One region of the Psychrobacillus sp. FSL K6-2365 genome, then DNA from elsewhere that is predicted to be linked to it. Evidence: predicted binding sites of a transcription regulator. Region 1 holds the regulator's gene; each other region holds the start of a gene.
The links. The regulator Rex, encoded in region 1, represses fermentation and respiration genes when NADH is low (regulators of the CRP and FNR family bind a similar motif). The targets are predictions, from matches to a motif close to TTGTGAAATATTTCACAA.
Positions count from the first base shown of each region.

Region 2: MKY29_RS08465 (cytochrome c oxidase subunit 2A) is a predicted target of Rex. The motif match lies at 1,587-1,604, and genes of this name have one in related genera.
Region 3: MKY29_RS17335 (TIGR04053 family radical SAM/SPASM domain-containing protein) is a predicted target of Rex. The motif match lies at 1,883-1,900, and genes of this name have one in related genera.
Region 4: MKY29_RS08660 (nitrate/nitrite transporter) is a predicted target of Rex. The motif match lies at 1,886-1,903, and genes of this name have one in related genera.

Region 1 covers NZ_JBBOOO010000001.1:3,679,592-3,683,791, forward strand. The annotation lists gene groL (chaperonin GroEL) at 1-963, opposite strand, end outside; gene groES (co-chaperone GroES) at 1,002-1,286, opposite strand; gene MKY29_RS18600 (CPBP family intramembrane glutamic endopeptidase) at 1,474-2,211, shown strand; gene MKY29_RS18605 (redox-sensing transcriptional repressor Rex) at 2,257-2,898, opposite strand; gene MKY29_RS18610 (ABC-F family ATP-binding cassette domain-containing protein) at 3,029-4,200, shown strand, end outside.
Region 2 covers NZ_JBBOOO010000001.1:1,768,994-1,773,193, reverse strand. The annotation lists gene MKY29_RS08475 (dynamin family protein) at 1-369, opposite strand, end outside; gene MKY29_RS08470 (chemotaxis protein CheX) at 1,017-1,469, shown strand; gene MKY29_RS08465 (cytochrome c oxidase subunit 2A) at 1,668-1,790, shown strand; gene MKY29_RS08460 (cytochrome B5) at 1,812-2,288, shown strand; gene MKY29_RS08455 (b(o/a)3-type cytochrome-c oxidase subunit 1) at 2,289-3,956, shown strand.
Region 3 covers NZ_JBBOOO010000001.1:3,434,974-3,439,173, reverse strand. The annotation lists gene MKY29_RS17350 (class I SAM-dependent methyltransferase) at 1-374, shown strand, start outside; gene MKY29_RS17345 (Crp/Fnr family transcriptional regulator) at 701-1,393, opposite strand; gene MKY29_RS17340 (DUF2249 domain-containing protein) at 1,567-1,806, shown strand; gene MKY29_RS17335 (TIGR04053 family radical SAM/SPASM domain-containing protein) at 1,982-3,115, shown strand; gene MKY29_RS17330 (NUDIX hydrolase) at 3,264-3,734, shown strand; gene MKY29_RS17325 (DMP19 family protein) at 3,771-4,200, shown strand, end outside.
Region 4 covers NZ_JBBOOO010000001.1:1,818,548-1,822,747, forward strand. The annotation lists gene MKY29_RS08645 (sensor histidine kinase) at 1-2, shown strand, start outside; gene MKY29_RS08650 (response regulator) at 7-654, shown strand; gene MKY29_RS08655 (hemerythrin domain-containing protein) at 673-1,197, shown strand; gene MKY29_RS08660 (nitrate/nitrite transporter) at 1,973-3,487, shown strand; gene MKY29_RS08665 (ThiF family adenylyltransferase) at 3,678-4,200, shown strand, end outside.

The DNA.
Region 1 (4,200 bases):
AACTTTAGAAGCGCGACCTAATTGAGTAATGTTAGCAGATTTTAAGTCTAAACCTAAATCTTCTGTGATTACTTCAGCTCCAGTAAGAACTGCGATATCTTCTAACATCGCTTTACGACGGTCACCAAATCCTGGCGCTTTAACAGCTACAGCATTGAAAGTTCCACGTAATTTGTTTAATACTAGAGTAGCTAGAGCTTCCCCTTCTACGTCCTCAGAGATTAGTAAAAGTGGTTTGCCTTGTTGTACTACTTGCTCAAGCACAGGAAGAATTTCTTGTATGCTTGTGATTTTTTTATCTGTTATTAAAATATATGGATTGTCTAAAATAGCTTCCATTTTATCCGAATCTGTTACCATATAAGGAGATGCATATCCACGATCGAACTGCATACCTTCTACCACGTCAAGTTCAGTAGTGAACCCTTTAGATTCTTCAATTGTAATGACACCGTCGTTACCAACGCGCTCCATTGCTTCAGCAATTAGTTCACCTACTTCAGAATCTCCTGAAGAAATAGCTGCAACCTGAGCAATAGACTCTTTACCTTCGATTTGTTTAGAAATTGCTTTTAACTCTGTAACTGCAGCAGCAACTGCAAGGTCAATACCTTTACGGATTCCTACTGGGTTAGCACCAGCTGTTACGTTTTTCAACCCTTCACGGATCATCGATTGCGCTAATACAGTAGCAGTTGTTGTACCGTCACCAGCTATATCGTTTGTTTTAGAAGCAACCTCTGCCACTAATTTAGCACCCATATTTTCAAATGCATCTTCCAATTCGATATCTTTTGCAATCGTTACACCATCATTAGTAATAAGTGGTGAACCAAATTTTTTCTCAAGAACTACGTTACGTCCTTTTGGTCCAAGTGTTACTTTAACAGCATCTGCAAGTTTATCTACTCCACGTAACATTGCGCTACGTGCGTCTTCACTGAATTTAATTTCTTTAGCCATGTGTTAGTTACCTCCTGAATATATTTTCCTAAGTTTTATTAGCCAATAATAGCTAGAACATCGCTTTCGCGTAAAATTAAATAATCGTTGTTTTCATATTTCACTTCTGTGCCTGAATATTTAGAGAAGATGATGCGGTCTCCCTCTTTTACGTCAAGTTCAACGCGAGTGCCGTTTTCAAGTACTCGTCCAGTCCCTGTAGCAACAACATTTCCTTCTTGCGGTTTTTCTTTAGCAGAGTCTGGAAGTACGATGCCAGATGCTGTTTTTTCCTCAGCTTCGATTAATTCGATTACGATACGATCACCTAATGGTCTTAACAAGTGAAACTACCTCCCTAAAATAGTAAAATGTAATATTATTAGCACTCTTACTCTTTGAGTGCTAACACACTTATAATAATAATTAATCACAGAACATTTTGCAAGTAAGAAGCTATCTTTTTCTTTTATTTTCTATTTCCGATACAATAAGAAAAGAAGGTACATATAGAGAGGAATAAAACTGTTTATGAAACAACAAAAAACTGGTATATACATTTTAATCGTTTACTGTATAATGCAACTATCTTCAGGTATACTTGTCCCGTTCCTACCAGAGCTTTATACCCTATTAGAAGCTAAAGGAGTGGAAAATCCAGCACTTTTCATTTCTGGTTGGTGGGTATTTCTTAGCATGGGAATCGCTACATTGATCACCCTGCTAGTCATCCGTAAAGACAAGACTTACTTGAAGCCACTAAATAGTAAGCCAAGCCCAACCCTCCAAACGATCGGTTGGGGAATTGCTGGTTTCTTTCTAGTATTTGTAGGACAGGGTATTGCAGCAAGCATCGAGCTTAAATTTGGTGTGGATCCTGGATCAGAAAATACAACTCAGTTTATAGAAATTGCCCATACCGTACCATTAGCTATTTTTTCAATTGTCATTTTTGCCCCTATATTAGAGGAGCTGATATTCCGAAGAATCATTTTCGGAACTCTGTTGCCAAAAACGAATTTCTTTGTAGCCGCTTCTGTAAGTGCAATTGTGTTTGGAATTATTCACTTTGACTTTACGCACATACTACTATATGCGGTTTCCGGATTTATATTCGCATTTATCTATTACAAGACAAAGCGAATTATCGCATCAATTATCTCCCATATGTTATTAAATGGATTTGTTGTGCTAGTTCAATTTTACGGTGAGGAAATTCAACAGTTTCTTAAACAATATTCAAATATGCAGTTCCTATTTTTTCATTAATAAAAGCCTTTGACCTGTTAGCATTATGGTCAAAGGCTTTTTTTGTTATTCAGTCAGTTCATTTCTTATTAAATAAATAAGAGTCTGTAATTCTACAGAAAGATCGATGGTATGTACACGGATAGCATCGGTTGTTTGTAAACGTATTGGTGTAAAGTTTAATATCCCTTTAATAGAAGAAGCTTCTAATTGATCGGCTACTTGCTGTGCAGACCGACTTGGCAAAGTAAAAATGACCAGTTCAATTCCATATTCCTCTAGCTTTTCAAGCATAACACTCGAATGATACACAGGAATATCACTTATGGTCGTTCCTTCTACCGGAGCCTTTGTATCGAATGCCACGACAATTTTTGTATTATGGTTTTTTTGGAAATTATACTTTAGAAAAGCAGTTCCCAAACTTCCAACTCCAATGAGCGCAACATTCGCAGCCTCATCCTGATCGAGTGTTTTACGGAAAAACTCAAGTAAAGTCGGAACGTCATAACCGTAACCCTTTTTTCCAAGCGCACCAAAATGAGAGAAATCTCTCCTAATTGTTGCGGAATCGATTTTCATCGCTTCACTCAATTCCTGCGAAGAAACTCGTTTGTGCCCAGCATTATGAAAGCTTTGTAAAAATCTATAATATAATGGAAGTCTTTTCGTAGTTGCTTGAGGAATTCTCGGTATTTCTGGCTTCATAAAAATCCTCCTAGTTTAGTCAAACAAATCGTTATTATCTTACTAGACATTTCTACCATTGTAAACCTAGAGCGTTGCAACGACAAGCCCTATCTATTACACTAAGGATAGAATTGAGGTGCGAATAATTGTGATTGTTTTACAAGTCAATCAAATAACAAAATCCTTTAACGGTGAAGATATATTAACTAACGTAAAGCTAGAGGTTCAGGATCGAGACCGGGTTGCCCTTGTTGGTAGAAACGGTGCCGGAAAATCTACACTACTTAAAATAATAGCAGGTGAAATGTCGTATGATTCAGGCGAAATAATTATGCCAAAAAATATTCGTCTTGGCTATTTAGAACAGCATGCAGGTCTCGAATCTAAATTGACAATCTGGGAGGAAATGAAGACAATATTTAGTCATCTCATTAACTCTGAAAAAGAGCTTCGTTCCCTAGAATCACAAATGGCAGACCCTACTATATATGAAGATACTGAAGCTTATGCAAGAGTGGCAGCAACGTACGATGAATTACAGTTAGCCTTTAATGAGGCAGGTGGCTATCGCTTCGAATCAGATATACGCTCTATATTACACGGCATGCAGTTTTTCCCAGATGATTATGATAAGCCTGTCCAAGCATTGTCAGGAGGACAAAAAACGAGGCTAGCACTTGCAAAAATGCTTCTAAGTAAGCCAGACTTACTAATCCTCGATGAGCCTACCAACCATTTGGACATTCAAACGCTAAGCTTTTTAGAAAACTACCTGAAAAATTATAGCGGTGCAGTTCTTATCGTCTCACATGACCGTTACTTTTTAGACCAAGTAGTCAACTTTGTTTACGAAGTATCTCGGCATAATGTAGTAAGATACGTTGGCAACTACAGTTCGTACTTAACGCAAAAAGCAAAAAACTATGAGTTAGATAGAAAGAAGTATGAAAAACAGCAAGAGGAAAAAGCAAAGCTCGAGGATTTTGTCAGTAAAAATCTTGCCCGTGCCTCTACAACTAAAATGGCTCAATCTAGACGTAAAGTTATTGAGAAAACAGATTGGATGGAATCCCCAGATGGTGATGAAAAATCTGCTTCTTTCGGATTTACTATCGATCGACCAAGTGGCAATGACGTACTTCGTCTGGAGCAAATTGCAGTTGGCTATCCAAACAAAACTGTTTCATCGAATATTTCCTTCTCTGTGTACAAGCAAGACCGCATTGCACTCGTTGGACCAAACGGAGTGGGCAAATCAACTTTACTAAAAACAATTATGAAACAATTAAATGCCGCTGATGGGAAAATCCAGTATGGTAC
Region 2 (4,200 bases), 1.9 Mb from region 1:
AACTTTACTTCCATCTTTTGAGTATTTTTTAACTAATTGAATATCATACTCCCCAGAAAACCTAACTGGTGGCTGCTCCACAAAGTGGACTAAAGCATAGTTTTCACCTGTATTTTGGACAGTAACGATATTTGCAGAAGTTGGAATCGGGCTAGTTGGAAGTAATTGTTCATTAACCAAAGCATTAATCATACTAGATTTCCCGGCAGAAAAGTGACCTGCAAACGCAATTGTAAATGTTCCTTTTTCCAATTTGCCAGCAAACAGTTTAGATTTACGATAGCGTTCGTCATCATTATTTTGTTGGAAAACAGTTGCAAGTAATGCATTTTGTTCTTTTATCATTTGTAATTCATTTGAGTTCTGCATATTAAAAGTATATCTCCTTCATAATTCGACAATGTACATCTATCATAGCAAAAATTTAAAGCCTGTAACAATATTCTTTGACTCTTTTATATAAATGAAAACCATTAATTAATCGCAGTTTGAGATGCAAACGCTCTCATTTTATTTTGTGCAATACCTTTCATCTATAGTTACCACCCTTAATGTTAGAAGGATACTCAGTATAGATTTGCTCTTTCTAAAACTTAGGATAAGTACTACTGTGATTTACGTTTCAGATGGTGCTTTACTATTGCGACCATCCTAGAAGGCTCATGTAGCGAGCGTCAAGCACACATCTGTGTAAAAAGCATATATAAGCTTCCCTACCAAAACGATAAAAAGAAAAAAATGACTCTATTTGTATGCACAAATAAAGTCATCTGGGTTATTCATATTATTTTGGTCTTTGGCGCAGTAGACTTTAAAATATATACAGTTAACACACTGTACACTATAAGAGATGCTCCAATTATAATTGCTAACATATAAATCGCCCTCTCAACTGAATTTGATATTCATTCTCATCGACATAATACCATAGTATATTTTAAAATTCTACAATTCCTATTCTTTTTTCCTATATTACATGATAAAATTGATACATCTATACTAGATGGAGGGAAGAAATGAGCGCTTCAAAACATATACAAACAATTTTAAATGGAACCATCCAATCATTAAAATCAGTCATACCAATTGCAATGGATATTAAATCCCCTTCCTTAATGGTTCAACCATTCGAGCAAAAAGAAATGGGTGTACTAATAGGAATTATCGGTGATATTAAAGGACGTATAATTATTGACTCCTCCGCTGAATCCTTTTCTGCAATTGGAGCAACCATGTTCGGCATGCCATTAGAAGGTGAAATGCTCGAATCATTTACAGGCGAACTTGGAAATATGGTCGCAGGAAATATATGTACCTCCGTTGCAGGAAATGGCGTTGAAATCGATATTACACCACCTACTGTTATAGTCGGCACTACTCGGTTATTTGGATTTCAACATGCTTTCAAACTTCCAGTAGAGATTGAGAATGTTGGTGAGATGACAATTATCTTAACAATAGATGAATAAAAAGCAGAGCCTCCTTTTTAAGGATGGTTCTTTTTTTATGTAAAAAATCAATCTAATTAAGTAATTACTCATCTATACTTTCACATTTCACATATAGTTCACAGTTTGCATCCGTTCGTGTGATTTTTATCACATCATCTATTAACCAATCAATTTATTATGGAATTATACAAGTTGAATAGGAGGAGGTGTAAGTAAATGTCGAAAAAGAAAGAAAAAAATCCTGATTTAAAAGGAACTCTTTATTCTGTTGGTTTTGTCGGTTTATTTATATTAGTTTCTTGGTTCATGGCATTTTACTTATTCATTGATAGATTTTAATTTAATGGAGGTTAAAGACTTATGCATATTCATAAGTATGAAAAATGGTGGCTAACTTTTGGGATTAGCTCATTGGTATTATTTTTATTTATAGTAGGTTTTAGTGCATTTCATTATGGCTCACATCCCCCAACTGGAAAAGTTTACATCGATCCTGAGCGAGTTGATGAGATTGTACCTTTTAATAATCCAGGGGTTCATAAAGTAGAAGGTAAAGAATGGGATTATGAGGTAGTGCTAGTTGCATCTGCATTCTACTATAATCCGCCTGAGATTGAAGTTCCATTAGGTTCCACCGTAAAGTTCATAGCAACTACTAAAGATGTTGTCCATGGATTTCAAATTGTAGGAACAAATATTAACATGATATTAGAACCAGGTTATGTTTCAGAATATGTAACAACTGTGGACAAATCTGGCGAGTTTTTAATCTTATGTAATGAATATTGTGGCATAGGACATTCTACTATGACGTCCATGTTAAAGGTGGTGGAGTAAATGACAACGATTAAAGAAAAAGCAAAAGAATTTACAAAGGTGGATCGTCGTGATGGTAAGTTAGCCCTTGCTCATATATATGTAGCATTTATCGCTTTATTCATCGGAGGTCTTTGTGGATTATTACAGGTTTTAGTTCGCTCTGGTAAGTTTACACTCCCTTGGGGAATCGGTTATTATCAAGTTTTAACTGTTCATGGTGTGTTACTCGGCCTTATTTTAACAACATATTTTATACTAGGATTCCAAATTGCTGCTATGAGTAGAACTTCTGGAACTTTTACAAACAAACAACGTTCACTAGGTTGGATTGGTTTCTGGATAATGACTACTGGTACGATTGCAGCTGCAACAATGGTATTACTTAATGAAGCTTCTGTATTATATACATTCTATGCCCCTCTTCAAGCACACTGGATTTTTTATGTGGGAATGGCATTAGTAGTAGTAGGATCATGGATTGTTGGACTAGCAAAAATTATGAAGTATAGAGAATGGCGTAAAGTGCATCCAGGTGAATCTAGTCCCCTCCTATCCTTTATGGTAATTGTCAATATGGCAATGTGGATTATTTGTTCTCTAGGTGTAGCTGTGGAAGTTGTATTCCAATTAATTCCTTGGTCATTGGGCTGGGTTGATAAAGTGGATGTTCTTCTTTCTCGTACATTATTCTGGTATTTCGGTCATCCATTAGTTTATTTCTGGTTGTTACCTGCATATATGGTATGGTATGTCGTGATTCCAAAAATTATTGGAGGAAAAATTTTCTCTGATGCCTTAGCAAGACTTTCATTTATGTTATTTCTATTGTTCTCTATACCTGTCGGATTCCATCATCAGTTAACAGAACCAGGGATTGAATCATTTTGGAAGTTTTTACAAGTAGTTCTAACAATGATGGTAGTAATTCCTTCTTTGTTAACAGCTTTCTCCATGTTTGCTACATTTGAATTACGTGGTAGACAACTTGGTGGAAAAGGGTTATTTGGATGGGTTAAAAAACTGCCTTGGAAAGATGCTAGATTTGCTGTACCATTTATCGGTATGGCCGCATTTATACCTGCCGGCGCTGGGGGTATTATTAACGCATCCCACCAGATGAATCAGTTAATTCATAACACTATTTGGGTAACAGGTCATTTCCATCTAACGGTAGCAACAACTGTAGTTCTAACATTCTTTGGTGCTTCCTACTGGTTATTACCTCATCTAACTGGTAGAGTGTTGACAAAACAAATGAATAAGCTTGCTATTATTCAAGCAATCGTTTGGACTGTTGGTATGTCAATCATGTCAGGTGCTATGCATATAGTTGGATTAATGGGAGCTCCTCGTCGTTCGGATTTTTCTACCTACGGTGGGGCAGAACAAGCAACTGACTGGATACCTTACCAAATAGCACAAGCAGTTGGTGGTACAATTCTATTTGTTGGTATCATTTTAATACTTTATATTGTGGTAAATCTGTTGTTCTTTGCTCCTAAAGGTGAAACAGAGTTTCCTGTTGGAGAGGTTTCGGAGAATGCAGAAAAAACTCCTATGTGGTTGGAAAATTGGAAGATTTGGCTAACAATATGTATCGCTTTAATCTTGTTTGCTTATACCGTTCCAGTTATAGATATGATACAAAATGCTCCGCCAGGCTCAAAAGGATATAAATTCTGGTAATTAGATAATAATAGAATGGTTAGTCGAGACATATGTCAAGACTAACCATTTTTATTTACTTGACTAGAAATAGAAGATTACTCCCTCTTATTCAAAATACCATGTTCACTTAAGAATCATAGGCTGACTTACCTTATCTTTTACGATAGATTTGATCCTATTTTATCTTTACTTGCTCACACCCTTTGTTTACTCGCTTCCACCTGTGACTCACTTGCGGGTCTATAGAATTTACTTGCTTCAA
Region 3 (4,200 bases), 240 kb from region 1:
CTACTACCTTTAGATTAATTTATTCCTATTTGAAGCAAGGAGGAAGCTTTGTATTTAGTTGGGATCATCCGTTATATCCTCATATAGCCAGTCAAAATGGGCAACTTAGTCTTAATGGTTCATACCAGGAGGAAGGAGTAACAACATATCCGAACTTCAAAGGTGAAGATGCTCCGATGGTAATTCCTAAAAGAAAGCTAAGTACCTATATAAATGAATTGATAAAAGTAGGATTCACGATTGACTCTGTAATAGAAAGTGATGTATCAGTAAATTATGAAACGGTTCCAGAAGAAGTATCTGATCGATATTATTCTTTATATAAAGCAAAGAGATTCCCGACTACTATGATTATTAAAGTCATAAAAAAGTAGTTTAAGATTCGCAATAAGTTCACTTTATATTTTCATACGATTGTAGGTGCATTAGATCTGATTCTTTTAACAGTAACTAACATCAAATATTATGAAACTATTGAAGTTAGTTCAGGTTATTTGCTACCATTCTTTGGGTTTATTTCTTACGTTTTCTTATATAAATTATCTGGAAAATAAAGCTGGTGTTAGTAAAAAAGTTATTTGGATCAGATCTATTTCGTCAATCGTTATATTGCAGTTAATTTCAAAGGTATTTTTTTTAAATATGTCAATTTCTAATAATCATAAAAAAGGCATCCAATTAATTTGGTTGCCTTTTTGTCTTAAAACAATTCATCTTTTAATTTGTCCATGTTCAAAATAATATTTCCTGCTGGATCAGAGCTTATTAGTTTTGACTTTTTTAAAGAAGTAAGAGTTCTGCTAACTGTTTCGCGGCTCGAGCCGATCATATTCGCTAAATCTCGGTTTGTGAACTGCGTTGTGAAAATATAGTGATTGTCATCACATTTCTTCCCATGACTTTTTACTAAGCGTAATAATAATAGAATAATTTGCTCGTATGTATTATGTAACATTTTTTCTTCTAAACGATTTTGTAAGTCTACGATTTTATCTCCGAGTATTCGGAAAATCTTTACACAGATTTCTGGATTAGTTTTTAGAAATTCCTCAAACAAATGAATAGGTATATATATTAAAATTGCATCCTCTAATACCTCGGCATGAGCGGGATAGGTGCCTTTTCGAAAGAATCCCATATGAGGAAACATTTCACCTTCGCCGAGAACATTGACGATTTGTTCTTTTCCTTGCATATCCGTACGATATATTTTTATCTGCCCTTGATGAATAAAGTAAACATTAGTTAGTGGATCGTCTTGCATAAAAATATGTGTTCCTTGGCGATATAACCGATTCTTTGCTAAGTCAAGTATTGGTTCTATTTCTGCATTGGTCAAATCTTTAAATAAGGAAAACCGTTGTAGAAGTGCTTGTATCGATTCTACGTTCATATAGCTCATCCTTTCCTTGCGATTGTCCTTTTCATTGTACCATCAATAGTTTCTCTTTGGAGACCAATGACAAGTGATTAAAATCATAGGGGATATGTGTTTATCCTCACTTCAGTTTAGAATGGTAAGCATTATGATATGAACAGAATCAAAAATATTGGAGGGAAACTAAAATGAGTAATATTCAATTTGCAGTAAAACTAAACGCACCAGATATTGAACCAAGAATTCGTCATCCTAGAATATTTGAAGCATTTGATGCTTTACAGTCTGGAGAGTTTTTGGAGCTTTCTAATGACCATGATCCAAAACCATTGCTCTATCAATTTATGATGGAACGTGAAGACACATACACATGGGAATATATCGTAAATGGTCCTGATCATTGGAGAGTCGCTATCGGCAAAAAATAATATTTCACTTAGAGATCCTAGAGAGAGCTATTTCGGGATCTTTTTGTTTATTATTTGTCATATCTTCCTATTTTTTATGTGAATAATATCACTTCGGATTAAAAGTGAAAATGTTAAAATCCAAGTATAAGTTAACTTACGGTCATTTTAGGAAATAAATTAGGAGGGAATAAGTATGTTTTCAAGAGATTATAATGAAAATCCATTTATCGTTATCTGGGAGTTAACCCGTGCATGTCAGCTTCATTGTTTACATTGTCGTGCAGAGGCTCAGCATCATAGACACCCATTGGAGTTAACATTAGATGAAGGGAAAAAGTTAATAGATGATATTTATGAGATGGAAAATCCATTGCTTGTATTTACAGGTGGGGATCCTTTGGAACGACCGGATGTATTTGATATTGCAGAGTACGCTATTAAAAAAGGAGTCCGTGTATCTATGACTCCATCAGCTACTCCAAATGTAACGAAAGAAGCAATGCAAAAGGCAAAAGATATAGGACTAGCTAGATGGGCTTTTAGTATAGATGGTCATTGTGCTGAAGTTCATGATCACTTTAGAGGTACAACTGGATCGTTTGATTTGACGATGAAGGCTATCGAATATCTAAATGAATTAGAGATGCCTTTACAGATTAATACCGTTATTTCAAGGTATAACTATGAATACTTGGATGAACTAGCAGAAATGGTGGAGAAGCTTAATTGTGTCCTTTGGAGTGTGTTCTTCTTAGTTCCAACTGGTAGAGGGAAAGAAACAGATATGATCTCACCCGCAGAGCATGAAAAAGTGTTTAGATGGCTTTATAACCTCTCTAAACGTGTGCCATTTGATATTAAAACAACTGCAGCACAGCATTATCGTCGTGTAGTTATTCAACAAAAACTACGTGAACAAAAAGGATTGAGCGATGAAGATCATATTTTCTATGAAGATGCATTGACTATGGGGGATACCGGTAAAATTGATGGATTGGGTCGAGCGCCAAAAGGAGTAAACGATGGAAATGGCTTTGTTTTTATTTCGCATACAGGTGATGTTTTCCCAAGTGGACTACTCCCGATAAAAGTTGGGAATGTCCGTCAAACACCATTAGCAAATATTTACCGTAATTCTGATGTATTCCAAAACCTTCGGAATCCCGATAAATATAAAGGGAAATGTGGAGTGTGCGAGTACAATAAAGTGTGCGGAGGATCCAGATCCAGAGCATACAATCTAACAGGGGATTATATGGAAAGCGAACCATACTGCGTGTATATTCCACAGTCCATGCGCAAGAAAAAAAAGCAACCATCCGTATAACGTGAAGACAAGTAATAGAGGAAAAGCTATTACTTGTTTTTGTTTTGTATGTGTCTAAAATCTGGGCAAGGGCAGACTAAAAAGAGTAATATAGGTATATTAGTCTGAAAAATAAATTATTAATTGAACACAGAATAGAGGGGAAGAAATGGATATATCTTTTAAAACTACAGAAGGTAGATTTAATTACCGAGTGGCGGGTTTAATAATGAAGGATAACAAGTTGCTAATTATGCAAGATAAAGGTCAGCCATACTTTTATGTTCCAGGTGGACGTATTAAAATGAACGAAAAAAGTGAAGATGCAGTGAAGCGTGAAATTCAAGAAGAGCTCGGCGTTGAAGTGAACGTAAACCGTATGCTTTGGATAAATGAAAATTTTTTCAAAGAGGTGACTTATGAAGAACAATTTCATGAAGTTTGCTTCTTTTATTTGGTAGAGTTAAAAGATAATGAACACCTCAAAGGCAATGAATTTGTAGTTGATGAGGAAGGGAAGATACATACGTATTATTGGAAAACACTTGATGAAATTAAATATATTAATCTATATCCACAGTTTTTAAGAGAGAAAATAGCAGACCTGCCTTTACATATAAATCATATTGTGGAAACTTGAAATAAGGTAAGTCACTACTATATGGGAGAGAATCTATTGATGAAAATTAAAGTGAAGCGTAGTGAATTGCAGAGTAACGACGATATCTGGAATGCTATTTTATCTGTTTATGGAGAGTATGATTTCCCAACAAAGGATGAGAAACTGAATGATTTTTTCATTTTGTTTAATTATTATTGTGAGATTGAAAGTGGAGGACATGAATGCTTGTTCAATTGGTTTTCAAAAGATATAGAGGAAATGGGTATTCAAACGTACTTAAATAGATTAACGAAAATGCTTCGTAAAGTGGGGGCTCCTGAATATGCAAAAATTGAAATGAATTATTTAGAGGAACTGTGGAGATTATTTTTAGCAGTAGAAAGTAGTGGAAGCGAAGAATCTTACTATGAATACTTGGAAGCAGAATTTTATATGCTCATTGAAAAAGCAGATGGTGAATATAGAAATTTAGGAGATAAATTAA
Region 4 (4,200 bases), 1.9 Mb from region 1:
AAACGAATGAAAATTGTTATTGCAGATGACCATGCAGTTGTACGAAGTGGATTTTCAATGATACTAAACTATCAAGAGGATATGGAAGTTGTTGCAACTGCTGCCGACGGAATAGAAGCACATTTGATGGTCGCAAAGCATCAACCCGACATTCTTCTCCTAGACTTGAGTATGCCACCTGGAGAGAGTGGGTTAATAGCGACTGGGAAAATTAGTGAAGACTTTCCGGATACAAAAATTCTTATTTTAACAATGTATGACGATCAGGAGTATATGTTCCATGTATTGAAAAATGGTGCTTCGGGATACATATTAAAGAATGCACCAGATGAGGAACTTTTGAGCGCTATACGCATGGTTTATAAAGGGGGAACATATATACATCCCAAAATGGCAACTTCTCTCGTAAAAGAATTCATAAAAAAAGATCAAAATATAGTAGACGACGATCCATTTAGAGTACTTTCCAAAAGAGAAATAGAGATTCTACCGTTAGTTGCAAAAGGCTATGGCAATAAAGATATTGCTGCAAAACTATTTATATCTGTAAAAACGGTAGAAGCACACAAAGCAAAAATAATGGAAAAATTAGATTTAAAAAGTCGTCCAGAGCTAGTTGAGTATGCACTGAAAAAGAAATTATTAGAATTTTAAAAAGTGAGGTCTTTAATAATGGCTAATGCTAATTTCCAAAGTCCCGTTCCAGCTATGAGAATATTAGAAAACGAACATCAATATTTAATGCACTTAATGAATGAATGGCATGCGATCGTTTTAAACTTTGAAAACGATGCATATGAGGAAATTGAAGCTCGTACAGAGTTCTCGGTGCTACGTAAGCTGTTAATCGATTTCTTAGAGCCTCTTAAAAATCATACTGATAAAGAAGAAAAGTTCTTTTTCCCGTTATTAGGGCATTATATTGGAACAGAACAAGGTCCAATAGTAACTATCGAAGCAGAGCATGAAGAAATAGATGCATATATAGGTCATTTTTTACATCATACTAGAGCAGGTATAGATCATTTAAGCCTAGATGATATGAAACGAATAGCGAAGGACGCAGGTGAAGCCTTCGAAGTGTTAATGGTTCATTTTGTAAAAGAAGAATCTGTATTGTTTCCTATGACTGATCGAGTGATGAAAGCAGTGGACCAAGATAAATTGTTAGAACAACTGAATACTTTAATTGTTTAAAATAACTCATTTCACTCTATGGGTTATTTTTTCTATTTGTATTAATTTCACTACAGAGTGATGAGAACTAAAATACACATCGATTTCCATGGACACGGGTTCAATCCCTTGTGCTTAATGGTAAACACGATGAAATACAAGTAAACACTATCCTTTGCATTCTCCCACGTGAATAGAGAACAAAACAAAAGTAATTCAATTCTACACATTCAGTCTGTGAAATGGGAAAGTAATTTGGTGAAATTATCCATTCCGCAAGTAAAAGGTAATAGTCCGCAAGTAAATATAGGCTTTGAGCAAGTAAATTCTATACGACCGCAAGTAATCCACAGATGGGAGTAAGTAATTAAAAGATGAGAGCAAGTAAAGATAAAATATGATTCAATTATTCTTAAAATATAAGAAAATAATTACTGAGTGTGGATGCGAATTACTTTTTAGTTCCTGCCAATGATATTGAAAACGCTAGAAACAGGTTTTGAACTTAATGGACCGACCTCATTTTTCCTGGTTACTATTGTTAAAATGATGGTGTTAAGTAAACAAACAATCGTATGAATACATACTTTAAACTTTAAAACAGGAGTCATTTTCAAAGAATGAGCATTCAGTAATTACCGTAAAATCAAGAAACTACATTAATATAATCTTTTTAGGGAATACCCTTGGCCGTTAAGGGGAGTCCCCTATTAGAAACTTTTCATATTTTAGTTAAAATAATAGTAGGGAATCAATACGTGAATCATTCAATACCAAATTAGAAAAGGTGATATGAATGATAAAGAAAGTCCAATTGCCGTTACAGACAATGAACTTAGTTTTAGGCTTTATGATTTGGGTAATCATTTCTTCATTACTTCCATTTATTAAGGAAGATATTGATATACCAGCTGATAAAATAGCAATATTGACTGCTATACCTGTAGTACTGGGATCTATATTACGTATACCGCTTGGTTATTATGCAAATGTAATTGGTGCAAGACTTGTATTTCTTATTAGCTTTGTACTACTAATGTTCCCCGTGTTTTATATAAGTGAAGCTTCAAGTTATATAGATTTAATAATCGGGGGTCTATTTTTAGGGGTTGGGGGAGCAGTTTTCTCTGTAGGTGTTACATCATTACCTAAATACTTTCCGAAAGAAAAACATGGTTTTGTAAATGGTATTTACGGAGCAGGAAATATAGGTACTGCTATTTCTACTTTTGCAGCTCCAATGATTGCGACTCAAATTGGTTGGTCTTTGACAGTTAAATTATATTTAATATTACTATTAGTATTTATAGTTATTAATATTTTTCTTGGAGATAAACATGAGGTGAAAGTAAAAACACCTATAATCGAACAGATTAAAGGTGTTTGGAAAAATGATAAGCTTTGGTTTTTCTCTTTATTCTATTTCATAACTTTTGGTTCGTTTGTGGCATTTACTGTTTATCTACCGAATTTCCTAGTGAGTAACTTTGAATTAGATAAAGTCGATGCAGGTTTAAGAACTGCTGGATTTATCGCAGTAGCCACAGTTTTAAGACCAGTTGGTGGGTGGTTAGGTGATAAATTTCAACCGCTATTCCTATTGATGGGGGTATTCTCTGTTTATACAATAGCTGCAATATTATTAGCTTTCTCTCCATCTATAATGCTATATACAATTGGATGTATTGTTATAGGAATTAGTGCAGGAATAGGAAATGGTGTAATATTTAAATTAGTACCATTTTATTTCAATAAACAAGCTGGTATTGCCAATGGTATTGTTTCGATGATGGGTGGTTTAGGTGGATTTTTCCCACCACTATTATTAGCGACGATTTTCTCAATAACTGGACAGTACTCAATAGGATTTATGCTACTATCTTCTGTATCTTTGGCAAGTTTAGTTTTAGTAGTATTTATGTATTATCAAGATAGATTAAAATTAGCTCAGGAAGTTTTCAAATCAACTGGTCAAGGAATTATGGTAACAAACACAGCTGGTACAATTGTTACAGTTAACCCATCGTTTACACATTTGACAGGATTTAGCGAGGAAGAAGCTATTGGGAAAACTCCTAGAATCTTGAAATCTAATCGTCAAGAAAAAGCATTTTATGATGAAATGTGGAAGTGTATTCAAAAAGATGGAATGTGGCAAGGTGAGATTTGGAATACCAAAAAAAATGGGGAAGTATTTTTGGAATGGTTAAATATTAGTGCAGTTAAAGATGAAACAGGTGAAGATGTTAGATATGTTGGAACCTTTACTGATATAACTGAACACCGGACCAACGAGGGCAACCAATCGTAAAGATAGGGGGCCTTCCCCTATTTTAAATTTAAATATGCTTTTTACTCAGTATATGTCTAGCTCCAGCGCCTAGCCCATCGAGTCGCTTTAGGATTTTAGAAAAGGCAAAGAACGCCTTTACGTAAAGTCCTTCCAGCGATAGTCGGGGCTTACATTGGCGCTTGCGCTTTTCTTAAAAGGAAGTGTTTTAATGGAATCGCGATATTCAAGACAACTATTATTTAAACATATAGGAGCATCTGGTCAAAAACAATTAAGTGATGCAAAAGTGGCGGTTATTGGTTGTGGAGCACTTGGTTCTGCAATTGCTGAAACATTGGTGAGAGCAGGAGTTGGTACAATTTATATAGTTGATCGTGATTATGTAGAGTTATCAAATATTCAAAGACAACAACTTTTTACAGAGGAAGATGCTGTGGAAATGCTTCCAAAAGTAGTTGCGGCTGAGAAAAGATTAAAATCGATTAACTCCAATATAGTTTTGCACACTTACTTACAAAACGTAGATTATACGCAAATAGAGTATTTAGCTGCTAGAGTAGATGTAATTATGGACGCCACCGATAACTTTGAAACAAGACAGCTGATCAATGATGCAGCATACAAACATAATATACCTTGGATTTATGGAGCGTGCGTTGGTAGCTCTGGTGTTATATTTCCCTTTATACCGAAACAAACAGCGTGTTTCAGATGTCTGCTACCAGTCTTGC